Regions from separate parts of the Arthrobacter parietis genome, predicted to be linked through region 1. Evidence: predicted binding sites of a transcription regulator. Region 1 holds the regulator's gene; the other holds the start of a gene.
What was found. The regulator HrcA, encoded in region 1, represses chaperone genes, less so after heat shock. The targets are predictions, from matches to a motif close to TTNGCACTCGNNNNNNNCGAGTGCNAA.
Positions count from the first base shown of each region.

Region 2: a site for HrcA is predicted at 1,841-1,867, ahead of groL (chaperonin GroEL). Genes of this name have one in related genera too.

Region 1 covers NZ_BAAAON010000002.1:436,535-445,936, forward strand. Annotated here, with positions in the region: gene lepA (translation elongation factor 4) at 1-1,012, shown strand, start outside; gene hemW (radical SAM family heme chaperone HemW) at 1,040-2,269, shown strand; gene ABFX19_RS10225 (DUF4870 domain-containing protein) at 2,274-2,705, opposite strand; gene ABFX19_RS10230 (DUF3097 family protein) at 2,825-3,676, opposite strand; gene hrcA (heat-inducible transcriptional repressor HrcA) at 3,821-4,837, shown strand; gene dnaJ (molecular chaperone DnaJ) at 4,904-6,031, shown strand; gene ABFX19_RS10245 (16S rRNA (uracil(1498)-N(3))-methyltransferase) at 6,047-6,802, shown strand; gene ABFX19_RS10250 (GerMN domain-containing protein) at 6,810-7,772, opposite strand; gene ABFX19_RS10255 (PhoH family protein) at 8,155-9,201, shown strand; gene ybeY (rRNA maturation RNase YbeY) at 9,191-9,402, shown strand, end outside.
Region 2 covers NZ_BAAAON010000003.1:512,806-523,893, forward strand. Annotated here, with positions in the region: gene groL (chaperonin GroEL) at 58-1,692, opposite strand; gene ABFX19_RS14550 (cold-shock protein) at 1,991-2,197, opposite strand; gene ABFX19_RS14555 (LytR C-terminal domain-containing protein) at 2,324-3,016, opposite strand; gene ABFX19_RS14560 (DUF3263 domain-containing protein) at 3,053-3,358, opposite strand; gene ABFX19_RS14565 (uracil-DNA glycosylase) at 3,484-4,224, shown strand; gene ABFX19_RS14570 (threonine/serine exporter family protein) at 4,235-5,860, opposite strand; gene ABFX19_RS14575 (lipid II:glycine glycyltransferase FemX) at 5,889-6,962, opposite strand; gene ABFX19_RS14580 (aldo/keto reductase family protein) at 7,084-8,088, shown strand; gene ABFX19_RS14585 (NAD-dependent epimerase/dehydratase family protein) at 8,085-8,933, shown strand; gene ABFX19_RS14590 (hypothetical protein) at 9,057-9,476, shown strand; gene ABFX19_RS14595 (hypothetical protein) at 9,518-9,853, shown strand; gene ABFX19_RS14600 (hypothetical protein) at 9,936-10,382, shown strand; gene ABFX19_RS14605 (hypothetical protein) at 10,388-10,990, shown strand; gene ABFX19_RS14610 (hypothetical protein) at 11,050-11,088, shown strand, end outside.

The DNA.
Region 1 (9,402 bases):
GTCCAAAGTCGGTGACACGGTCACCAATCTCGCGAAGCCGGCTGCGGCGTCGCTGAGCGGGTATGCGGATGCCAAACCGATGGTCTTCTCGGGGCTGTACCCACTCGACGGCGCAGACTATCCGGTGCTTCGTGATGCCCTGGAAAAGCTGATGCTCAATGATGCCGCGCTGATCTATGAGCCGGAGACCTCCGCGGCCCTGGGGTTCGGTTTCCGCGTGGGCTTCCTCGGCCTGCTGCATCTGGAAATCACCCGGGAACGCCTCGAGCGTGAATACAACCTGAGCCTGATCTCCACAGCACCCAACGTCGAGTATGAGGTGACGCTCGAGGACAAGAACGTCGTCCATGTCACCAATCCCAGCGAGTACCCCGTGGGCAAGATCGCTGCAGTTCGCGAACCAATGGTTTCCGCGACCATCCTTGCACCCAATGAATTCGTCGGCGCCATCATGGAACTGTGCCAGAGCCGGCGCGGCGTGATGGGCGGAATGGACTATCTTTCCGAGGACCGCGTGGAGATCCGGTACCGGCTTCCACTGGCGGAGATCGTCTTCGACTTCTTCGACATCCTCAAATCGAGGACCCGCGGGTATGGGTCCCTCGATTGGAAGGCCGACGGTGATCAGGTGGCGGATCTGGTCAAGGTGGACATCATGCTCCAGGGGGAACAGGTGGATGCCTTTTCCGCGATCACCCACCGCGACAAAGCCTATGCGTACGGTGTGATGATGACGGGTAAACTGCGCGAGTTGATTCCGCGGCAGCAGTTCGAGGTGCCGATCCAGGCGGCCATCGGGTCACGGATCATTGCGCGGGAGAGTATCCGGGCCATCCGCAAAGATGTCCTTGCCAAGTGCTACGGCGGTGATATCACCCGGAAGCGAAAGCTGCTGGAGAAGCAGAAGGAAGGCAAGAAGCGGATGAAGATGGTGGGACGCGTCGAAGTGCCCCAGGAAGCGTTCATTGCCGCCCTGTCGTCGGATGAATCGAAGGACAAAGCCAAGAAGTGACGACGGCGCCTATCAGGGAACGCAGCATTGCCTAGTACTTTGCCCCTCGGTGAGCCTGCACCGGCCGACGGGCGGCTGCCTCCATCAGCTGTTGCCGGTTCACGGGACCGTGCTTTCGGACTCTACGTCCACATCCCCTTCTGTGCGGTCCGTTGCGGGTACTGCGACTTCAATACCTACACGGCTGCTGAGTTGGGTGGGGGAGCGTCGCAGGCCAGTTATGCACTCACGGTCGAGCGGGAGCTCGAATTCGCCGCGGGAGCGCTTGCGCAATCCGGCATTGCGCAGCGCGCGCTGAGCACGGTGTTTTTCGGTGGCGGCACGCCCACGCTGCTTCCGTCGCAGGATCTTGCACGGGTTCTGCAGACGGCGAAAAACGTATGGGGCCTCGCACCCGGGGCCGAGGTGACAACGGAAGCCAATCCGGATTCGGTGACCCCTGAATCACTGGCGGAACTGGCCCGGGCAGGCTTCACGAGGGTGTCCTTCGGCATGCAGTCCGCAGTACCGCATGTCCTCGCCGTGCTCGACCGCACGCACGCTCCGGAGCGGGTCCCCCTGGCGGTTGAATGGGCACGCGCTGCCGGTTTGAAGGTCAGTCTCGACCTGATCTACGGAACACCCGGTGAGGAGTTGTCGGACTGGGAGAGCTCCCTCGAAGCGGCGCTCGCCCTGGAACCGGATCATCTGTCTGCGTACGCGCTGATCATCGAAGACGGCACCGCCCTGGCCCGGCGGATCCGCCGCGGTGAGGTGCCGATGGTCGACGACGACGACCACGCGGACAAGTACGAAATTGCTGAGAACATGCTTCGTGGGGCCGGAATGTCCTGGTATGAGGTAAGTAACTGGGCCCGCACTGGCGAGGATCAGTGCCGCCACAACATTGCGTACTGGAAAGGCCACGACTGGTGGGGAGCCGGTCCGGGCGCCCATTCCCACATGGGCGGCACACGGTGGTGGAATGTCAAGCATCCCGCCGCCTATGCGCAGCGCCTGGACACCGGCGCATCGCCCGCGGCCGGCAGAGAAGTACTGGACGAAACGGCTCGCTACGTCGAGGACGTTCTCCTACGCTCACGGTTGGCCGAGGGGTATCCGGTGGCTGACCTCCAGCCGGAGGGACGTCACGCGGTGGCCGGGTTGATCGCGGACGGGTTGATAGAGCCGGCGGATGCTTTCAAAGGTGTTGTGCGCCTCAGCGGACGGGGACGGCTGCTCGCTGACGCCGTCGTCCGGCGGTTGTTGCCGAACTGAGCGGCTAGTGGAAAATCCTCAGGTTGAAGGGGTAGCGGTACGGCTTGCCCCGGTTGACGTGGATACCGGCCGCAACGGAGAACGCTGCCAGCATCACCCAGATGAGCGCATTGAGGACGGCGAAGATCCCGCCGATCCCGGGTATCAGGGACAGCAGCAGGCAGATCCCGGCAATGATGCTTGGCGGGAAAGTGAAGTTGAACGCTTCCTTCGATTCCTGCTCGGTGAAGGCGCCCCGGTCGCGGAAGATCAGAAAAATGATCAGCGACGGCACAAACCCCAGGATGCCGAGGAAGTGGGACAGCGTTGCCCATTGACGGTCTTCCGACGGACTCAGCGGTGGCGCACTGGAACTGGCACCCTGGAACGCGGGATCAGAGTCCCGGGGCGCCGGTCGTGACTGGGCGTCACCGTGCCGGTCTGCGCTGTTAGGCAACGGTACTTCCTTCGGGCTGTTCGGACTTCACCGCTCACACAAGCGGAACTTACTTCCTCAAGGGTACTTGGTGTACCGGCCGGGCGCAGTCGCGTGTGCCGCGACGAAGCCTTCAATGGCTATGCGCCGGCTCCCGGTGCAGTGAGGAAATCGATGACTTCCTCGACGCGCCCGAGCAGCGTCGGTTCGAGATCAGCGTAGGTGCTGACGCCGTTGAGGATGCGCTTCCAGCCGTTCGCGGCATCCGCCTGCGTGGAGTGCGGCCAGCCTAACCGGCTCAATATCCCCGTCTTCCAGTCCTCGCCGCGGGGTATTACCGGCCAGGCATCAAGACCAAGAGCACGCGGCTTCACAGCCTGCCACACATCGACGTAGGGGTGCCCGACAATCAGTACGTTCCCGGCGGCGCCCGCCACCGTCATCGCCCCGGCCGCGATCCGGGCTTCCTTGGTGCCGGGCAGTAGATGATCGACGAGGATACCCAGGCGGCGTCCGGCGGAGGGAGCAAAGTCCCGCACGGCTGCTGCCAGATCGTCTACGCCATGCAACGGCTCCACCACGATGCCCTCAACCCGCAGGTCGTCTCCCCACACCTTCTCCACCAGCTCGGCATCGTGTTTGCCCTCGACCCAGATCCTGCTGGCCCGAGCCGTGCGCGCCCGCGCTCCGGCAACCCGGACAGAGCCCGACGCCGTTCTCAGCTGTGCTGCTGACTGCGCGCGGGCAGGAATCAGTTCCACCGGCGAACCTTCATGGTGGAAGCCGAAGCCGAGCGGAAAAGTGCGTCGCTTGCCGCGGCGGTCCTCAAGGACCATCACGTGCATCCCACCTGCCTTCTCCGTGCGCAGGATCTCCCCGACGAATCCGCTCTGCACGTCTTCAAGGACGACTCCGGGACGGGCTTCGACCTTGGCGGCCGGGGCGGCCCGGGGTCCGGTAAGATCCTGTGCTCCCCACTCGTGATACGACATGTGACTTCGCTCGCTTCCACAAATCCCTGCCTTCGGAACAGGCAGAGCCAATGCTAACAATCGCCTCGATCGTATTAGACTTGGCACTTAGGTGTGTTGAGTGCTAACTCAGAAACAGGGCAGGAAAGTACATCGGAGGTGAACATGAGCGAACCCAGGCGGCTTGAAGTCCTGCGGGCCATCGTTGAGGATTACGTCCATTCCCGCGAGCCGGTGGGATCCAAGGCGCTGGTCGAGCGCCACAGGCTGGGCGTATCTTCGGCAACAATCCGCAATGACATGGCACTTCTGGAAGAAGAGGGCCTGATCACAGCCCCGCATACCAGTTCCGGCCGCATCCCGACCGACAAGGGTTATCGGTTGTTCGTCGACCGGATCGCCGAGGTCAAGCCGCTGTCGGCCCCGGAAAAGCGGGCTATCCGCGCACTCCTCGAGGGCGCAGACGATCTCGACGACGTCCTCGACCGCACCGTCCGCCTGCTCGCCCAACTCACCAACCAGGTTGCGGTCGTGCAGTACCCGCACCTGGGCACGGCCTCCGTCCGCCACATCGAACTCGTGCTGCTCGCTCCCGGTCGCGCGCTCGTGGTGCTGATCTCCACGAACGGCGCTGTGCAGCAGCGCGTTGTGTCCGTGCCCGCCGAGGCACAGGAAAATGACCTGGCCGACCTGCGCCAGCATTTTCTGGAAAGGGTTTCCGGTGTTCGTCTGCCGTCGGTTCCCCAGGAACTCGGTGCGTGCATTGCGGATCTTCCCCCCTCGCTGCAATCTCTCGGCCAGGCAATTGGACACAGCCTCGAACAGTTGTCAGCCGCTAACAGGGAAGACCGGATCGTGCTGGCGGGCACGGCCAACCTCGCCCGCTCAACCCTCGACTTTCCTTTAACCATTGGTCCGGTCCTGGAAGCGCTTGAGGAACAGGTTGTCATGCTTCGGTTGCTTTCCGAGATGGGGCAGGATGCTCTGGGCATCTCGGTCCGCATCGGCCGGGAGAACCCGTATGGCGGTTTGGCCGAAGCCTCCGTGATTGCTACCGGCTATGGACCGGATTCACTGGCAAAGGTGGGAGTGCTTGGCCCCACGAGAATGGATTACCCGACCACCATGGCCGCCGTGAGAGCGGTGGCCCGCTACCTTTCCCGCATCCTCGATGAATCTTGACCGGATGACGGAGCCCATGAAGCCCAGCCGCTCACGCGGTGAGATAACAGGAAGTGATGTGCAGGAGTGAGTAATCACTACGAGGTCCTTGGCGTTGCACGCGACGCCAGCGGCGAAGAAATCAAGAAGGCCTACCGGAAGCTTGCCCGCAAGCTCCACCCGGACGTCAACGTCGGCACGGAAGCAGCTGAGGAGTTCAAGCTCGTCACGCGCGCGTACGAGGTACTCTCGGATCCCCAGAAGCGGCGCGTCTACGACACCACCGGTAATGAAAACGGCACCGACAATGGATTCGGTGCCGGTTATTCCGGCTCGGGCTTTGCGTTCCAGGACATTTTCGAGACATTCTTCGGCGGAGGCGGTCCCAGCGGCCCCCCATCCCGAACCCAACGCGGTCAGGACGCGTTGATAGCCGTCCGGATCGATCTGAAGGATGCGGTCTTTGGTACCAACAAGAAGATCGAGGTAGATTCAGCGGCGGTGTGTCCTACCTGCGATGGATCCTGTACCCAGCCGGGTACTTCCCCACGAACCTGTGATATCTGCGGCGGATCCGGTCAGGTGCAGCGTGCGGTTCGGTCCATCCTCGGTCAGGTAATGACGACGGCGACCTGCGGCACCTGCCAGGGGTACGGAACCGTCATCCCGCATCCCTGTAACGAATGCAATGGGGATGGCCGCATCCGTTCCCGCCGAAGCCTCACCATCAAGGTGCCCGCGGGTGTCGCTACAGGTACCCGTATCCAGCTAGCCGGCCAGGGCGAGGTCGGCACGGCCGGCGGTCCCCAGGGCGATCTCTACGTAGAGATTCGGGTCAACAGCGACTCGACCTTCCTTCGTGAGGGCGACGACCTTCACGCGACCCTGAGCGTGCCGATGACAGCTGCGGCCCTCGGCACCAACGTGTTAATGAAGAGCTTCGACGGTGATCAGGAACTCACGATCAAGCCCGGCACGCAGTCGGGCGAAGTGATTACCCTTCGCGGCCTTGGGGTGACCCACCTGCGCGGATACGGCAGAGGGGACCTGCTGGTGCATTTGAGCGTGGAAACGCCGCGGAACCTCGACAGCGGACAGGAAGAACTGCTTCGGCGCCTTGCGGAAATGCGCGGCGAAGAATTTACCGAGGGCCAGCTGGCGAGCAGCGGATCAGGAGTTTTTGCCCGCCTTCGTGAACGCCTCGGGAATCTATAGCCGGGTTATCGGACAATGACCAACCAGGCCTTCTTCGGCGATCCGACCGATGTGCAAACCGCTGCCGTCGGCGGCAGTCTGACGCTGCGCGGTCCGGAGGCGCATCATGCCGCAGCCGTGAAGCGGGTTAGGCCGGGTGAAGAGATCGATGTCCTTGATGGAGAAGGACACCGCTTGAGCTGCACCGTTGTCGAAGCAACTCACGGTGCAGTGGTGGTGACCGTGGACAGGCTCTCATTCGATTCGCCTCCCGCGATGCGGCTGGTCCTGGTGCAGGCGTTGGCGAAGGGGGACAGGGCGGAACTGGCAGTTGAGGCGGCGACGGAACTCGGTGTTGACGCGGTGCTTCCCTGGCAGGCGGATCGAAGTATCGTACGGTGGCGTGCCGAGAAGGCAATCAAAGGCCGTACCAAGTGGGAGTCCCTCGTTCGTGCCGCATCGAAGCAGAGTCGGCGCGCACGTGTGCCGGAGGTACTCGATGCGCTGGACACCAAGGGCCTGGGACACTGGCTGGGCGGCGTCCAGCACCCGGTTGTGCTACACGAGGAGGCGAGCGAGTCGCTCGCGGAATATTGGGGTCGGAGTACGTTAGCAACGTCGGAAACGCTGGCCGTGATTGTGGGTCCGGAGGGCGGTATCAGCCCCGAAGAGCTCGGTGTATTGGCCAACGCAGGGGCGGTTCCGGCGCAACTTGGTACCAACGTCCTGCGAGCTTCAACAGCGGGACCCGCGGCCATCGCGGTACTGAATCACCTGGCCGGACGCTGGTAGCTGCGCGTCAGCGGACGCTGATCAGTTTGTCATCGGTCACCACGCCGGCGGCCGGGCCTGCTTCGGCGGATGGGCCGGCGGCTTCGTACACCTCGAGGAGAAAAGTTCCCGCCTCCAGCGCAACGCTGAACTCGTATAGTCCGACAGCGCCGGTTCCAGCGTCCACGGGAACCGTTCCGCTGACAACATCTTCGGCGGGGACCCCACCGCCATCTACGCGCCGCACCCGCCACTCAAGGGCAGCATCCGTCGTCGTGGTGCTGCCCTGGACTATAACCGTTCGATCGGAGCGGACTGAGCTGTCCTGCGGGTTGATGATCCACACGGGCGCAATAGCGCCGACGTCCCGTTGGAGCAAGGAACTCAGCTCGATGTGTCCAAAAGCGCTGTAGCCCGCTTTGCCGTCCACCAGCAGGCGGACACTGCTGGGACTTCCGCTTGCAATCAGACCGGAATTGGCGGCTGCAGCCGTTGCCGTGTAGACAAGCTGCTGCACCGCACGCCCGGCGACTGCTGCATCGATGCCGGTGGTAAAGGCGTCCGAGGAGATGTCGATCGTGACCACATTGTCGAGTGAAATCGAAGTGTTGACAGCCGATGCTTCCTGCCACGGGCTGTAGTAATCGTCATCGAGCGGCTCCGCGCTGGTCATCGCCCACACGGCAGCAGCAATCGGATCTCCAGTTGACTCAGCAGGAAGGAACTCGCGATAGAGGAGCCCGTTGGCATCTCCGAGCCAGTAGACAGGAAGGAGCGGGGCGGCGTCCGGGGCCGCGGGACTTTGGAGATCGATTTCGGGCAAGCTGGCAGTCGACTCCAGCAACACTTCTGCCTCTGCTGCGATCTCGGAGGTCGGCTCATTCTGCCCGCCGATCGTGCAGGCCTGCAGGCCCAACGCCGCGGCGACGAGTATGGATCCCTTCCACCGGCGCCCGGAGGTCCGTCGGTTGAGGAGAGGAAGAACGCCCATGCGTGTCCGTTCCTCTCATTCGTCGGGCCGATCGATTGTCGTGCAGCGTAGGTCTGGGCGTCGCCAATCAGTGGTGACGCCAACAGGAACCGGAACTGCACGGAGTTCTACTTCAGCTTTGCATAGGTAGGAGCCCCTGCCCTGTGCTTTTCCGAATCGCGGCCTGACTGAAACGCTATTGATATCGGTCCGTTGCGTTCCTGAGATTTTTCCGTGCCCGGCCAAACCCCGGCTCCCTTGGCGCCGCATCCAGGTGAGCGGCAACAGGACGGCGGCGGTACGCTAGTAGAAGGCCTCGTCATGGGTCTGAACAAGCACACAACCGGATGAACCGGAAAATTCGGCGGCACAAGGAGAGATGGAAGGCCTACAGGCCGATACTATGACCGATTCTGCAGTGGGTATGGGGGCAGCGGGCCTGGACAGCCGGGTCGTCCAATTCGAATCAGCTGAACAGATGGTGCAGGCCCTCGGAGCCAATGATGAGGCACTGGCCATGATCGAAGGAGCTTTCCCTGGTATCAGTCTGCACGTGCGGGGAAGTGATCTTTCCATCACGGGGCCGGCAACCGACGTTGGGCGCACTGAGCGGCTGATCAGCGAGGTCCGCACGCTTGCCGCCAACCAAACACCGGTGACCGCGCAAGTACTGGAGCAGCTGCTTTTTATGCTCAAGACGCAGGGCGCGGCCAAGCCGGCCGAAGTCCTGTCGATGAACATCCTTTCCTCGCGCGGACGCACCATCCGTCCAAAGACGGTCAACCAGAAGAACTACGTCGAGGCAATAGATACGCACACTATCGTTTTCGGCATCGGTCCGGCGGGTACGGGCAAAACATACCTGGCAATGGCCAAGGCGGTCCAGGCGCTCCAGCACAAGGAAGTCAACCGCATTATCCTGACGCGTCCGGCGGTGGAAGCGGGGGAGCGCCTCGGTTTCCTTCCGGGCACTCTCAACGACAAGATCGACCCTTACCTGCGCCCGTTGTACGACGCGCTGCACGACATGATGGAACCTGATTCAATTCCACGCCTGATGGCCGCCGGAACTATTGAGGTTGCGCCGCTTGCCTATATGCGCGGCCGAACGCTCAATGATGCCTTCATCATCCTCGATGAAGCGCAGAACACCACTCCCGAACAGATGAAGATGTTTCTGACCCGTCTCGGCTTTGGTTCGCGGATGGTGGTAACCGGAGATGTGACCCAGGTCGATCTGCCCGGCGGGACCAGTTCAGGGCTCAGGATAGTCAGTGACATCCTGCAGGGTGTCGAGGATGTTGCGTTCTCCACACTGGATGCCACCGACGTCGTGCGCCACCGGCTGGTGGGAGACATCGTGTCCGCCTACAGCCGGTGGGATGAGTCACAGAGAGTGGCTCTGAACGGACGCCGCGGTCCAGGGAAGGCGACCCGTAATGAGCATTGAGGTGAATAACGAGTCAGGCTTCGAGGTGGATGATGAGGCGCTGGTCAGGCTCGGTCGCCACGTGCTTGAGCGTCTCTTTGTGCATCCGGAGTCGGAGCTGTCGATCATCCTCGTTGACATTGACGCCATGGAAAAGCTTCACATCGAATGGATGGACGAGCCGGGGCCAACCGATGTTCTGTCCTTCCCCATGGACGAGTT
Region 2 (11,088 bases), on a different contig from region 1:
GACCGGCCTTTGGTGTAACTCTCTTCGCAGGTATTCCTGCTGGTGAGGCTGGGAAGCTTAGAAGCCGCCCATCCCGCCCATGCCGCCCATTTCGTCGCCGCCGCCTGCGGGAGCAGCCTTCTCAGGCTTGTCCGCGACAACAGCTTCGGTGGTGAGGAACAGGCCCGCAATGGAGGCAGCGTTCTGCAGTGCAGAGCGGGTAACCTTCACGGGGTCGTTCACGCCGGCAGCCAGGAGGTCCTCGTAATCGCCGGTCGCGGCGTTGAGGCCATGGCCGGCGGGCAGGCCGCGAACCTTCTCGATCACAACGCCGGGCTCGAGGCCAGCGTTGAAAGCGATCTGCTTGAGGGGAGCGTCGATGGCGATGCGAACGATGTTTGCACCGGTTGCCTCGTCGCCCTCAAGGTTGAGGTTGGCGAATGCCTTGGCGCCGGCCTGAATCAGGGCCACGCCGCCACCGGCAACAATGCCTTCTTCAACAGCAGCTTTTGCGTTGCGGACGGCGTCCTCAATGCGGTGCTTGCGCTCCTTGAGCTCAACCTCGGTTGCGGCTCCGGCCTTGATGACTGCAACGCCGCCTGCCAGCTTGGCCAGACGTTCCTGCAGCTTCTCGCGGTCGTAGTCCGAGTCGGAGTTCTCGATCTCGGCGCGGATCTGTGCAACCCGGCCGGCGATCTCCTCGGCGTTGCCTGCACCCTCAACGATGGTGGTCTCGTCCTTGGTGACAACAACCTTGCGCGCCTGGCCCAGAAGGTCCAGGGTTGCGTTCTCCAGCTTGAGGCCAACTTCCTCAGCGATGACCTGACCACCGGTGAGGATGGCGATGTCAGCCAACTGAGCCTTGCGGCGGTCGCCGAAGCCCGGTGCCTTGACGGCAACGGACTTGAAGGTGCCGCGAATCTTGTTGACCACGAGGGTAGCCAAGGCTTCGCCCTCGATGTCTTCGGCGATGATCAGCAGCGGCTTGCCGGACTGCATGACCTTCTCAAGAACAGCGACGAGATCCTTGACGTTGGAGATCTTCGAGTTGACGATCAGGATGTAGGGGTCTTCAAGGACCGTCTCCTGGCGCTCTGCGTCGGTGACGAAGTAGCCGGAAATGTAACCCTTGTCGAAGCGCATACCCTCTGTGAGCTCAAGCTCGAGGCCAAAGGTGTTGGACTCCTCGACGGTGATGACGCCTTCCTTGCCCACCTTGTCGAGGGCTTCAGCGATGAGGTCACCGATCTGCTGGTCACCGGCGGAGATCGAAGCCGTAGCTGCGATCTCTTCCTTGGTCTCGATCTCCTTGGCGGAGGCGAGGAGCTCGGCGGTGACGGCGTCAACTGCCTTCTCGATTCCGCGCTTGAGGCTCAACGGATCAGCACCGGCGGCTACGTTGCGCAGGCCTTCCTTGACGAGTGCCTGGGCGAGGACTGTGGCGGTGGTGGTTCCGTCACCGGCGACGTCGTCGGTCTTCTTTGCAACTTCCTTGACCAGCTCGGCGCCGATCTTCTCGAACGGATCGTCGAGTTCGATCTCCTTGGCGATGGAAACGCCATCGTTGGTGATCGTGGGAGCGCCCCACTTCTTCTCAAGGACAACGTTGCGACCGCGGGGGCCCAGCGTAACCTTGACTGCGTCAGCGAGGATGTTCAATCCGCGCTCGAGGCCGCGGCGTGCCTCTTCATCAAAAGAAATGATCTTGGCCATAACGGCGTAGGTCCTTTCGGGACGGTCATGCGTATGCTGCTACCGGCCTGTGATGCCCGCGACGGACGGACTGATCCGGGAGGATCTCTGTACCTCCCCAACCAGCCCTCACCACAGAGGTTGCCTGGTTCACTCCCAGTGTGGCGTCTTAGCAGTCGTCACACCAGAGTGCTAAGTCAATAATTAGCACTCACACACTGCGAGTGCAAGCTGTTTCGCCTTGGGGAAAACAACGACGACGGCGCACCAGCCCTGACAGGGGAAGCGCGCCGTCGTTGTTTGGTGTTGCTTGGGTTGCTCAGGATGCGAGCCGCACGGCCTCCGCCTGCGGGCCCTTCTGGCCTTCTCCGATTTCGAATTGGACCCGCTGGCCCTCATCGAGTGCACGGTAGCCCTCCATGTCTATTGCGGACCAGTGCACAAAGACATCCGCCCCGCCCTCATCGACAGTGATGAAGCCGTAGCCCTTTTCAGCGTTGAACCATTTCACGGTTCCCTGCGCCATGTTGTTCTCCCACTATGTAGATCCCCCGCTTAACTGTTGACGGCGGGGCTGAGATACATCTAATCCCAGAACTCGAAAGCAGTGATGCGGAACACAGTGAATGTTATTGATCCTTAACCGGGCGGCTCACTGGAAGCCGGGGCCAACCACCACGGTGATATCGCCGAAACCCGCATTGCCCTGGACAGCGCCGATACCAAGGGCACCGGCGAGCGCCTCAGCCGTGGGGCGCTGCTCCTCTGCGTTGTAGAGCACGATGGACCCCTGCAGCTGCTGGCCGGACCAGTTGCCGATCTGGGTCACGTTCCAGCCATCCGCCTGCAGCCTGCCCGCCGCTGTGCTTGCCAGCCCGCTGACCGCGGTGGCGTTCAGCACGGCAACCGGCTGGGTGATGTCGACGACTGCTGCCGCTTCTGACGGCGAATCGGTTGCCTCGGCTGTCGGTTCCTCTTCGGTTGTCGGTTCCGAGCCGGCAGTCGACTCTTCCCCGGGAGTGGGTGCGGCACTGGGCGACACAGATTCCGTGGACTCCGCAGATTCACTGGCGTCTTCGCTGGGTTCGCCCGCCGCCCCCTCGGCCGTGATGGACGGCATCGGCGCAGAACTGGTGCTCCCCGGAGTGACATCGCTGGCCTGCCCAAGCCCAAGGCGCGGAAAGAGGAAGTATGCGGCCAGGCCAACCGCGAGGACCAGGACTCCCGCAACAACCTTCAATGCCAGACCGCTAGATCGCGGAGGCACAATGCGCTCGCGGTGAACTCCCTGCCGGGCGGCGGATTCGGGAACCTGGTCGAATTCGTCGCGGGGGTATTGGGTCATGGTGCGGGGAATCCTTGGATTGGGTGGACGTGGGTGCTAGACATCGACGCCAAGACGGCGCGCTGATCGGGCGCGTTGGCGGGTTGTACGTAGTCTACGCAGTCTCTTCACGAGCATCGGGTCATGGGCAAGCGCGGCTTCTGTATCGATAAGCGCATTGAGGATCTGGTAATAGTGCGTGGCAGAGAGATCAAACAGCTCACGAATGGCCTGCTCTTTGGCCCCCGAGTATTTCCACCACTGTCTCTCGAGCTCAAGTATCCGCTCTTCCCGCTCACCCAGGCCTGACTCCCGCACGCCCGCTGCGTGGCCGTTCTGGTCTGTCTGCGCCGGTCCCTGCATGCTCACGACACACCGTCCAATCCACCGTTTCCGCCCAATTTACTTTCCCCATGGTAGTGGCGAATCACACCGTTGTCATTCACCCGCAGTGGAGCTTGAGTGCCCATCCGGGCAAAGATAGAACCATGAACGACGACGACGGCGGCACCACCCTGCCCATTCCTTCCAGCCCGGGCGCAACGCTGCCGTTCGCCGCTCCGGCGACGCTCGAGGAAATCATGGCTTCCGACTGGGCGGCAGCGCTTCAGCCCGTTCAACCACAGATTCACCAGCTGGCGCGGCGCCTGGCTCTCGAGCAAGCGGCCGGCGCCCACGTGCTGCCGCGCCCGGACCACATAATGCGGACCTTCACCTACCCACTCAATCACGTGAAGGTCATCATCGTCGGCCAGGACCCCTACCCCACTCCCGGGCACTCCGTCGGCCTGGCGTTCTCCGTTACCCGGCAAACCAAACTGCCGCGCAGCCTGGTCAACATTTACAGGGAGCTGTCCACGGATCTTGGGGCACCGGCACCCAGCCACGGTGACCTTTCGGGCTGGGCTGACGAGGGGGTCTTGCTGCTCAACCGGGTCCTCACAGTCCGAGCGGGGGAAACGGGTTCACACCGGAAGCTTGGCTGGAACGCAGTCACTGATGCCGCCGTCCGGGCTCTGGTTGCCCGTGACCAGCCGTTGGTTGCCATCCTGTGGGGCCGGGAGGCACAGCAGCTCAAGCCACTGTTGGGCTCTACGCCGCTCGTCGAGTCCGCTCACCCGAGTCCCTTATCAGCCTCCCGCGGCTTCTTCGGCTCCCGGCCCTTCAGCCGGGCCAATGCGCTCCTCGCCGAACAGGGCGCCGAGCCGGTGAACTGGCTTCGCGGCTAGAGTCTCCGGATCATCTGCGTCGATTACGGCGTCGTTCGTTGCTGCTGAGCTTCTTGGTGAACGGCCGTGCCAGATTGTCGCCCAGGACCACGCCGCCGGCGATGGCCAAAATGATGGTGAGAGCGTTGAACAGGCCGATGGCGCCAGCGCCGGTCACGTCCGTCTCGATTGTGAGGTCATACATCGACCGGAAAATCGTGAGCCCGGGGTAGAGGAACATCACCGCAGGCACGGCGACCACCAGCTGCGGTGCGCCCATCCGGAGGGCAACCACCCGCGCGAGCATGCCGATCAGGACAGCCGCAATGGCGGGCGCAAGCCGATAGCCGACGCCGAGGTTCACAACGAGCGAATAGAGCAAGAACCCGGCAGTTCCGATGAGGGAGGTCGGCACAACCAGGGCCATGTCCGTCTGCTCGGCAATGCAGATCATTGCAACCGCGATGAAGATGAGCACCGCAACCACCGGCAGCGGGTACAGGGAGCCGACCGACGACGTCACGTCAAGCTCAGGAACCCCGAGGAGGTTGCCGAGCACCAGCGCAACGGCGATGCCGGACACAATTCCTGCGAAGACGAGGAAGGCAGACAGGAACCTCCCTGCTGCAGTCACCGGGAATCCGTTGATCGCGTCCTGGGTTGCAGATACGAGCCTGCCGGTGGGCAGGAGCAGCAGAATCCCGCCGACCACAACCAGGGCGGGCGCGATCGGTACGTTCAGCGACCACAACAGCACTGCGGTCAACGTGACGAGGGCGGCCGAGGTGGCCGTCGCAAAAAATTCAGGCACCCGCCAACGCCCCAGCTGACGCGAGAGCAGGTCAACACCGATACAGCTTGCAAACGAGATCAGGGAGCCAAGCGGTCCGCCGCCGATGAACGCCACGATGGCCGCGGCGAAGACACCGAACGCGGCCGTGACCATCCAACGCGGGAAAGGCTTGGGCCGGTGGGTTATCTCGTCAAGGCGCCGGATGGCTTCGGAACGGTCCACCCCGCCGTCGACGACGTCGGTCACCAGCTGGTGGACCCGTGTCAGTCCCGCATAATTGTTGGTCCAGGACCGCACCACGCGCAGAACGGTTGTGGGGGTCTGGTCCTTCGCTGAGTAGTTGAGCACCACCGACTGGTTGGTGATGTCCACCTCGATGTTGTCGAGCCCGAACGCCGCGGTCACGGCAATGATGCTCGTCTCGACTTCCAGCGCCCCGGCACCGTATCGGAACATCGTCTCAGCGAGACTGAGCGCGAAATCGAGCGTGCGGCGGGCACCGACGTCGGGGCCTCCCACCTGGATAGTGGGGTTGGCATAGGGACTGCCGGCGAGCCGCTCCACCAGGTTCATCGCCTGGGTGGGCGGAGATTCTCCCTGGACAAGGCGCCGAAGCATCTTGCGGGCGGCCAGCTGTGAACGGTCAGGGCGGGCGGATTGCGGGGTGATCGGCAGGGCATCGGTCGGGTTGGACTGCGGCCGGGCGGCTGCTTTCCGCGCGATTTTCGACTTGGCCTTGCCCGGTGATGCGGGCGACTTCACTACGGGAAGCTGTTCAGCCACCGGAGAGGGGTTGGTATCCGGGCTCCGGCGCTTGCCCGCACCGGTCTTGTCTGCCACTCTTATGCCCCTTTCCTGGCTCATGATCGCTCGTCGTGCCCGGGCCTGCTGTTTAGTAGAACGGTTGATTTGTGCGCCGCCAGTACACCTGACGCGTGATGCGTTCGCCCAGCTTCTGCCACGCACGGTACTTCATGGGACTGAGCACCTGGTCATAACAACCCACGAAGTCGGTGACCGTCTTGGTGAAGCTCGTCTTGAACAGGCCGAGACCGTGGTGCTGATGGCTCTTGTCCTTCAGCTGATCGCTAGGAGGGGTCCCGCAGAAGTCGTACTCAACAATATTGTGCTCGGCCTTGAGATCATTGATCGCCCTCCACTGAAGGAGATGCGAATCACCGTATTGCGAGCGGCCCGGCTTGGATCCACCGTCTTTGTAGGTGCCCTTGCGGCCGTAGTTGATGACGAAGGCGCCAACGGAAGGCTCGCCGTCCTCGTGCACAAAGTAGAGCCGGCCCTGACCGGCGGAAACGAAGTTCGTCCAGAATCGCCGGTAGTACTCGAACGAGCGGAGACGTGCCGCTGAGCGGTCCTCAATGTGCGCCATGAGGCGGTACATCGTGCGGAAATTTTCATCCGTGGGTTCCATCTGCTGCACGGTGACGCCCTCCCGCTCGGCCCGCCGGACGGCGTTGCGCCCACGCGAGTGCAGGTTGCGCAGCAGCTGGTTCGGCTCCGGGGTGGTGTCGAGGATGGCCGTGTGATCGTTGGGCTGGAGGTTGAAGGCCTTCACCAGACCGGCGCGCCGGAAGAGGGTGCGGACGCCGTCGTCATCCTCAATGTCCGGCTCGATCTTGACTGCAAAGACTGCGAGCTTTGACTCCCGGATGAAGGATTTGCACGCGTCCAGGACCGCAGGAACATCCTCAGGGGCTGCCACATCCGGGCCCTTGATCAGGTACCAGAGGCTCCCGAGAAGCGGGACCTTTTTCTCGAGGACGAGGTTGTAGGTGGTGTATCCGGCGGATTCGAACACGAGAAACAGGGGCTTCCAGCCATGGTGGGACTTGACCTCTGCAAACGCCGCCGACTGCAGGAGGTTGCCGCCGTTCGGATTGGCGGTGACCAGGGAATCCCAGTTCCCGCGTTCTTCCGCAGTGGCAAATCGCGCAGTAAACGTACCCATGGTCCTCAATCACAATTGGTCGGAAGGCGTCGATTCAGTGTAGCCGTTGGCACTGGCCGGATCCGGCGTCGCCCGCAGGTGCACTGTACCGCTGGACCCGGGGATGGATAGCATCGAAACCATGGAATTCAGATACCTCGGAAACAGCGGACTCAAAATCTCGGAGATCACTTACGGAAACTGGCTCACGCACGGCTCCCAGGTGGAGAATGACGTGGCCACGCAGTGTGTGCGTGCAGCCCTCGACGCCGGCATCAGCACCTTCGACACCGCGGACGTGTACGCCAACACCGCAGCCGAGACGGTCCTCGGGGAAGCCCTCAAGGGTGAGCGCAGGCAGTCCCTTGAAATCTTCACCAAGGTCTGGGGTCCGACCGGCCCCAAGGGTCATAACGACGCCGGTCTCTCCCGGAAGCACATCATGGAGTCGATCGACGGCTCGCTGACGCGCCTTCAAACAGACTATGTGGACCTTTACCAGGCCCACCGGTATGACCACGAGACTCCCCTCGAAGAGACCATGCAGGCGTTCGCCGACGTCGTCAGGCAGGGCAAGGCCCTCTACATCGGGGTCAGTGAGTGGACTGCGGAGCAGTTGCGCGCCGGGCACGGGCTTGCGAAGGAGTTGGGTTTCCAGCTCATCTCCAACCAACCGCAGTATTCCATGCTCTGGCGGGTCATCGAGGAGAAGGTAGTGCCGGCGTCGGAGGAACTCGGCATCTCCCAGATCGTGTGGTCCCCTGTCGCGCAGGGCGTCCTCACCGGCAAGTACAAGCCGGGTCAGGCACCGGAACAGGGTTCGCGAGCTGCCGATGACAAGGGCGGCGCGGACATGATCAAGCGCTGGATGTCTGATGAGGTCCTCACCGGAGTGCAGAAGCTGGAACCGCTCGCAGACGAGGCCGGGCTGAGCATGGCGCAGCTCTCTATCGCGTGGGTGCTCCAGAACCCCAACGTTGCCTCAGCAATCATCGGCGCGTCCCGCCCTGAGCAGGTCGAGTCCAACGTTGCGGCCGCCGGCGTCACGCTGGAGCCCGCCCTCATGAAGAAAATCGATGAAGCGATCGGGCACCTGGCCGAAACTGACGCGGCCAAGACAACTTCCCCTGACAAGCGGCCGGCGTGAGGCTCGCGGTCACGGGATCCAGCGGCAAACTGGGACGCAGTGTTGTTGCGGGTTTGACGGAGGCCGGACACGAGGTCCATGGATTCGACCTGCACGGCGAGCGCGGGCTTGGCTTCCTCTCAATCGACCTGACCAACTATGGTCACGTCGTCGATGCGCTGCTGGGAGTGGATGACCGGCACTCAGGTTTCGACGCCGTCGTCCATCTCGCTGCGATCCCCGCACCGGGGCTGCAGCCTGATTCCGCCACTTTCCACAACAACATGCTGGCGACCTACAACGTGTTCCAGGCCTGCCGGCGGGCGGGGATCCAGCGGATTGTCTACGCCTCCAGCGAGACAGTCCTCGGGCTTCCGTTCGACGAGGACCCGCCGTACATTCCGGTCGATGAGGAATATGACGCGCGGCCGGAGAGTACCTATTCCCTGGTAAAGCACCTCGAAGAACAGATGGCCATCCAGCTGACCCGCTGGGATCCCTCGCTGAGCATCACGGCGCTGCGGTTCTCCAATGTGATGGATCCGTCGGACTACGCCGAGTTTCCGACATTCGATTCGGATCCGCTGCTGAGGAAGTGGAATCTATGGGGATACATTGACGGCCGGGACGGAGCCCAGGCTGTGCTGCAGGCTCTGGAGAACGCGCGGAACGGCTTTGACCGGTTCATCATCGCGGCCGCCGATACCGTGATGAGCCGATCGAGCGCCTCGCTGGCCGCGGAGGTATTTCCCGGCGTAGAGCTGGTCAGGGAAGTCGGCGAACATGAAACGCTGCTCTCGATCGAGAAGGCACGGCGCCTACTGGGATTCGACCCGCAGCACAGCTGGCGGGATCACGCAGGCTGACGGCTCGGATGGGAGGCCTCCGGTATTGGGAGCTTCCCATCCGGCTGGCCTCGACCTTGAATGATCAGTAGGCTTACATTCACGGGAGCACCTCCCGGAATGCAATCGTCGAAAGGACCGGTCATGACTGAGAATCTTCCCGATGAGGAATTGCACGTTGTCGGCGAGGAGCCGGACGCCGTGAACGAGTCGATCGCGCCCGAGGCGCTCGATCCCGTGCAGGACGGCCAACCGGACGGCTATCCCACAGCTGCCGAGAATGATCCGGATAACTGGCAGCAGGATCCACTGCTGCAGGATGAGCCCGGAGCCGGCACGATTGCCGAGGAAAGCGATCAGAGCCTTCGCGATGATACCGAGGAAGCGCGCTTCCGTGACGGTGAAGAGCAGGTGCCGCCGGAAGAACCTACCATCGGCGAAGCCGCATCCGACGTCGATTTCGGTGATCCCATGAGCAGCGAGGAAGTCGACGCGAGTGATGACGAGGCGAACTTCGGAGGGTCCCCCTTGAGCCAGTTCGAGCCTGAGGACCTGGACCGATAGTTACCCAGGGGCTGCAGGGCCAGTGCCCGTAGACTGGAACCGTGAAGAAAATCGCTGCACTGTCCCTGCTCATCCCTCTGGGCGCCCTGTTGGTGGGCTGCAATCAAATTGAGGAAACTGCCGGTGAGATAGCCAGTGATGCGGCATCGCAGGTGGCTGGCGCCGCCGCGGAAGAAGTCCAGTCACAGGTGTGTTCACTCGTCAGCGACGGGAACGTCAGCGCTGGAGATCGCGAACTGCTCGGCGGATTGGTTGACGCCGCAGAGACCGCGGGTGTTCCTGCCGAGATCACCGGCCCGCTTCGCGACATCGCTGCAGCCGGCGATCAGGTTCCGGCAGAGTCGGTGGAAGCGCTGAATGAGGCGTGTGCGCCGTAGTCGTAAGCCGGTGATGTCGCGTTTAGGTGTCAATTGTCCATCAACTGTTCTATTGACTGCCCGCTAGCAGTAACTTTGCCCTATGAGAGGCGGCTCAGCCAGGGTCGTACGTGAGGCGACTGCTTACCAGGACGCGGTATCGCGTTCCGTGAGGGCGGCCTGCGCCAAGTGGGTTGCCATCGAGTTGGAGTTCGGGCTGCTGAGCGGCGCCGACGTTGACGCGCTGCTGGGGCCACACTGGCCACCCGCCGGGTGCCTCGCAGCCGAACGCAGGATCCTCGGCGTCGCGACGAAGGCCGGTCGTGTCCTGTACCCCGGATTCCAGTTCGACTCAACGGCGCACACAGTGCGTCCGATCCTCGCCGAAGTAGCCCAGATCGGGCTCGACGCCGGCTGGAAGGATCGCCACATCCTGCAATGGTTCGTTGCACCGAACGGCTCCCTTCACGGGGATCGGCCCGTGGATCTTCTCGATGACAGGGAGCGCCTCCTCGCAGCGGTCCATGCGGATCTGGAGACCGTGTGGTGAGGGGTTTGGCGATCATTCTGGCAGCCTGCCTGCTCTTGCTCACCGGCTGTGGCGCGGTGGCAACGCCCGGCGCGAGCCCCGGCGAAGTGCCGCTTCCCCCCGCTTCCCAGGAGCTGATTGGGCAGGGCATGGTGATTTCGGACGAAGACGGTCCCGCGATGCTGTGCCTCGGACCCGTGATGGAGTCCTATCCCCCGCAGTGTTCCGGCCCCGAAGTCATCGGCTGGGACTGGGAAGCGGTGAAGCTGTGGGAGAGAGCAGGGGGTGTGACCTGGGGGACCTACGCCGTGCACGGAACCTGGAACGGCGAGACCTTCACTCTCACACGTCCGCCGACCCCGCTGGCGCTTTATGACCCTCCCGCAAATATCGATCCGCGTACCGAACCTGCGAATTCGGGCGCAGGAAACCACGCGGAGCTGGAAGCAGTGCAACAGGACCTCCTCGAGACGGCGGGCGAGAGGATACTCACCTCGTGGATCGAGAACGGTTACGTGTTTGTCACGGTCGTGTATGACGACGGCACGCTGCAGGATTCCTATGACGCCAGCTACGGGGAGAACATGGTGGCGGTTCAATCGGCCCTGCAGCCGGTGAACCCTGATTGATCCGTAACTCGCCGAGCCGGTCCCGCGAAATTGTCAGAGGCACGACGTATTTTGATCGCATGAACATCTCAACGTCTCCTTCGAGTACTTTCACAGGT